2 regions of the Uliginosibacterium silvisoli genome follow, and region 2 is predicted to be linked to the other one. Evidence: predicted binding sites of a transcription regulator. Region 2 holds the regulator's gene; the other holds the start of a gene.
The links. Region 2 encodes FNR, which switches genes on or off when oxygen is low (the NO sensors DNR and NnrR bind a similar motif). Its sites were predicted from a motif close to TTGANCTAGNTCAA; they were not measured.
Positions count from the first base shown of each region.

Region 1: VVD49_RS15545 (DUF2239 family protein) is a predicted target of FNR. The motif match lies at 1,513-1,526, and genes of this name have one in related genera.

Region 1 is NZ_JAYXHS010000003.1:168,625-171,081, forward strand. It holds gene yccS (YccS family putative transporter) at 1-1,284, opposite strand, end outside; gene VVD49_RS15545 (DUF2239 family protein) at 1,559-2,185, shown strand; gene VVD49_RS15550 (LysR family transcriptional regulator) at 2,186-2,457, opposite strand, start outside.
Region 2 is NZ_JAYXHS010000001.1:887,811-890,267, reverse strand. It holds gene rquA (rhodoquinone biosynthesis methyltransferase RquA) at 136-882, opposite strand; gene fnr (fumarate/nitrate reduction transcriptional regulator Fnr) at 966-1,730, opposite strand; gene VVD49_RS04080 (response regulator) at 1,766-2,161, opposite strand.

The DNA of each region.
Region 1 (2,457 bases), on a different contig from region 2:
CGTGGTCAGCATGACCCAGTAGCCCTGCGGCAGTTTGAACAGATGCAGCAAGCCATAGCCCGCCGCCAGTGCCAGCGACAAGCGCAGGCCGTGCCGGAAGCGACTCGACTCGGGCGTCAGGTTTACGCGGATGCGCCGCCACATCTCGCCCAGCGTTTGGGGACTCCCGTCGCGCAGGCTGCTGTCTTCCTCTGTCCGCAAACTGTCCGGATTGCCTGCATTGGCCAGCAAGCGCTCTATGGTCGTGATGTTGCGGCACAGATCCGCCAGGGAGTCGACGAGACGCGACCACTCGGGCGCGGGATGATCCTGCACGTATTGCAAAGCCGCGCTGAGCTCATCGAGCGCCAGCACACCGTCGCGGCCGTAGTCGAACGGGATGCCGCGCAGGATCGCGTCGGCCAGCCGCGCACAAGCGGATGCCTGTACGCGCATGAGCCGTTGCGCGCGGAACAGGATGTCGCTGCGCGCGAAAGCATCGGTCAGCGCGCGATACGGGTAATGCGCCGAGCTGGCGCGCTCATGCACGTCCTGCGCGAGGAAATACCATTTCAGGTGGCGCGTGCCATCAGGTGATGGCCGGCTGTCTTGCACCCAGCGGATCAGCACTTCGCGCGCCTTGTTCAGCGCATCGACGAGGCGACCGTTCTGGTCCGCCAGCGCCAGGCGCTGCGCGTTCTCGTCACGCCCGCTGACCGGCTCCAGCAAGGCCGCCTTGAGCGCCAGATAAGTCGACAGCGCATTGAACACGTGCGCCAGACTCTGCCGCGAAGCGCGCGTGCGGAACAGCGCCGCCGCCAGCAAGGACAGCAGGCCGTACCAGATGGCACCACTCAGCAGCAGCACCGGTTGCCACCACGTCGCCTCGCCCTCCACCGCCGCGTGATCGGCCACCAGCATGGTGTAGACCGCCAGGATCAGCGACCCTAGCGCAATGGTGGCGTAACGCTCGCCCGCCGCGCCCAGCATGACGAAGGCAAAGGTCGACGTCATCAACCCGATCACGAACAGCCACGGGTAGGGAAACAACAGCTTCACCGAAAACGACGCAACGGCGAAGCAGATGAGCAGCAAGAACAGGCTCTTGAGCCGCCCCGAAACACGATCCTCCGTCTCGGCCAGCGCCGACGCGATCACGCCGAGGATCAGGCTGATCACCCAGTGCTGGCGGTCGAACCACAAGCTCACGCCGATCACCCCCAACAGGGCCAGGGCAACCTTGATACTGTCTATGGTCTTGTCATGCGCCCAGACGCGACGCAGCAGGCCGGAATTACGCAACATCGGAAATACGGGCTCCAGACGAGGGAAACAATGGGTGCGACTCAGCGACAGCCCGGCTGCATTATCCCCCGGCCGGCAAGCTGGCCGTTGCGGCATGCCAAACAATGAACATCCCGTGGGACAAGCACCGGCTGCACGCCCCGGCGCACCCCTCTGCCCCGAAGCTGCTCATGACACAGAGACGTTCAACGAAGAGGTTATTTTACCCGGATATTATTGACTTTTATTTTAACCCGGGTAAAACTAGAGGCCTTACTTGAACGAGTACGCCAGCATGAACACCTCTGAAACGCTCCCCGAGCTCAACTGGATCGCCTTCGCCGATTCGAAACGTATCTCTTTTGGCGCACCCACCGACGTCGCCACCCAAGCGAAGTCGTTCGTCGATGCACAACCGCAAACCACCGTCTTCATGTTCGACGCTGTGAGCAGTCAGCGTATCGACATCGATCTTTGCGCGCCGCTGCCTCTCGTGCTGCGCGGCGTGCCAAAACCGGTTGCGCCTGTGCAACCGGAAGACGCACCGCAAGCCGATGCCCCGCGCACGGCGGGCCGCCCCAAGCTTGGCGTGACGGCGCGCGAGGTCACCTTGATGCCGCGCCACTGGGAGTGGCTCGCCTCGCAACCGGGCGGAGCCTCGGTGTCTTTGCGCAAACTGATCGAACACGCCATGCGTGCTGGCAAGGAGACGGATCGTATCCGCCTCGCCCGCGAATCGGCCTATCGCTTCATCAGCGCCATGGCGGGCGATGCAGCGGGCTTTGAAGAAGCGTCACGCGCCCTGTTCGCGGGCAACGAGGTAGTCTTTCGCGAGTGCATCGCGAACTGGCCTGCCGATGTGCGCGAGCACGCGCTGGCACTGATGCAGGCAGCCTCGCCTGCCGACACCCCGGCTGGCTGATCACGCAGTGCCGGCCGCTGCGCGCTTCGGGTCTGCAGCAGCAATCACGAAGTCGATGAAGCGGCGCACGCGCAGCGGGATCTGGGTGCGCTGCGCGTAGTACATGTAGAGGCCCGGGCGCGCGCTCGCAAGCTCGGGCAGCAATCGCACGAGCCGACCGGCCGCCAGGTCAGCGGCAATCGTGAAGTCCAGCAACTGACCGATGCCCACACCGCTCAGCACCGCGGCATGTTCGGTCGCAACGTCGTCGCAACTGAAAACGCTGGTCACGT
Region 2 (2,457 bases):
GCACAAAAAGGTATTGCTGCCTGAAAGGGTGTATCAGGAGAGAACGATGGTGCGCATGCCGATGTCGATTCGACATCAGCAGGCGCGCGCCTTCGCGGGCATGACGGAACAAGGGGAGCTTTCGCTCCCCTTCCATCAAAGACCGGAGTCTGCGTCCGGGTCGGGCTTGCTCAGCGCGTGGCGCACGCTGACGATCTGGTAGACGCCGCCGAAGATGGTTTGCTTGCGCCAGGTGAAGCGTTCCGGGTGGCTGGCGAAGCTGGAGATTTCGCGTTTCCACAGGGCGTTCGCGAAAGGCTCGAGGGCGTGGTTCACCCAGCTCAGGATGTAGCGTATCGGTTGCCACAGCGCAGGGCGGTGATAGTCGATGAACAGCGCTTCACCATTCTCCGGCAGCTGGTTGAGCATATTGTCGATGATGCGATGCTTGCAGTCGTCCGGCACCTCATGCAACAGGAAGAAGCTGCAGATCAGGTCGTAATCCTTGTCGACACGGTAGAGGCCGGCATCGGCGTGGTGGGTGTGTGCCCAGTCCATATTGCGCAACTTGGCGTGGCCGTGCGCGATCTGGATCGGTGTGACGTCAGTCAGCGTGAACTCGCCGGCAGGGCCGACACATTCAGCGGCGCGGCGCACCAGATCGCCGTATACGTGTGCCAGTTGCCAGACACGCATGCCGGGCTGGATGCGCGACAGGTAGGCGCGGATCAGGCGCTGGTCGTTGCCGAACAGCAGTGTCTTGACGACGATGTTGCGGTCGAGCCAGCGCACCCAGCGCGGGTTGACGTAGGCCCAGTCATAGACCTCGGTCATGTAGGCGGGCAGGGGTGGCTTGCTTGTCTTCGTGGTCTTGCAGGTACCTTCGTAAGTTGTATCGGTCATTGCATTCCGGATGCATCAAACATCCGCCTGTAGTCTATGGAGTGCGCAAAGGGGTGACACCGTGCGCGGCGGCGGGGCGCTGCTCAGTGCCCGGCGGTTGATGGAGAGGCTGCTTCCTGCAGGCCTTCAGGGTTGAGGATCAGGACGTGTTTCTGGTTGATCTTGATCAGGCCGACGTCATGGAAGCGCGACATGACACGGCTGACGGTCTCGAGCTTGAGCCCGAGGTAGCTGCCGATTTCCTCGCGCGTCATGCGCAGGTGGAATTCGGTTGCCGAGTAGCCACGTGCGCGGAAGCGGCGCGACAGATTGACGAGGAAAGTTGCGACGCGTTCTTCGGCGCGCATGCTGCCGAGCAAGACCATCACACCCTGTTCGCCGACGATTTCGCGGCTCATGATGCGGTGGAACTGTTTCTGCAGTCCGGCGATCTCGCGTGAGACTTCTTCTAGGCGCGAGAAGGGGATGGCACACACCTCGCTGTCTTCCAGCGCGATCACATCGATGATGTGGCTGTTGGTGCCGATACCGTCGAGACCGATGATCTCGCCCGACATCTTGAAGCCCGTCACCTGGTCGCGGCCGTCTTCGGTGGCGATGCAGGTCTTGAACGAACCACTTCGTACAGCGTAGAGCGATTTGAACGGCTCGCCGGCATGCTGCAGGCTCTCGCCTTTCTTGACGCGGCGGCGTGTCGTGACCAGGCCATTGATCTTCTGTACCTCGTCCTGAGCCATGCCTTGCGGCAGGCAGAGTTCGCGCAGATTGCAGTTGGTACAGCGCACTGCGAGATCCCGTGAGGCGCACGATGCGTCGGTGTGGCGGGTGACGTCGATGGTGACTTGCATGATGTGTTCCTCGTTGGCTCGGGTCATGTTGATGGTCAGTGAGGACGGTGCAGTGGGAGCGCTTCCCTGATGCGCTCGAACTCTTCCGTCTTGTCGAAAAACCAGCGCGCACCTGCATCCATGTAGAAGCGGCGGTACTGGGGCGTAGCGTGATTGGTGAGTACGATGAATTCGATTCCCGGAGCCTGTGGATTGACCGCACGCAGCACCTCGATGCCGCTGCCGCCGATCAGCTGGATGTCCAGCACGACGCAGTCAGGCTGCGTCTCGAAGATGCCCTGGACCGCAGTGGCGGGCGTATCAGCCTCGCCGACGACATGTACGTCGTCGATGCTGTTGAGCAATTCCACCAGCCGGGCACGGATGGCCGGCGAGTCTTCGACGATGAAGACGCTGGTGCTTGCGCTGCGGGTTGGGCTACTTGAGTTCATGGCTGCAGTTTGGTCTGCAGCGGCTCCACCCACCATCAGGGACGGCTGGAATGCAGCGTCGGGAAAGGCTGATTCGAGATGGGAGATTGTCGGGCAGGGGGTAGGAATTGCCCTACACGCCGGCCCCGTGCCCAGCCATGCAGCGTCGGTGGGCGCACTGCACCAGCAGCCATCGCCATCCCGTCTTTCGCCTGGCTGACGAGCTCCGGGAAGCCATGCTTACCCGGACTGCATTGCTCCCGGCGCGCGGCCTGTTGATCCACGTCAAGGGCGTGCGGCCACTACGGCCTACCTTG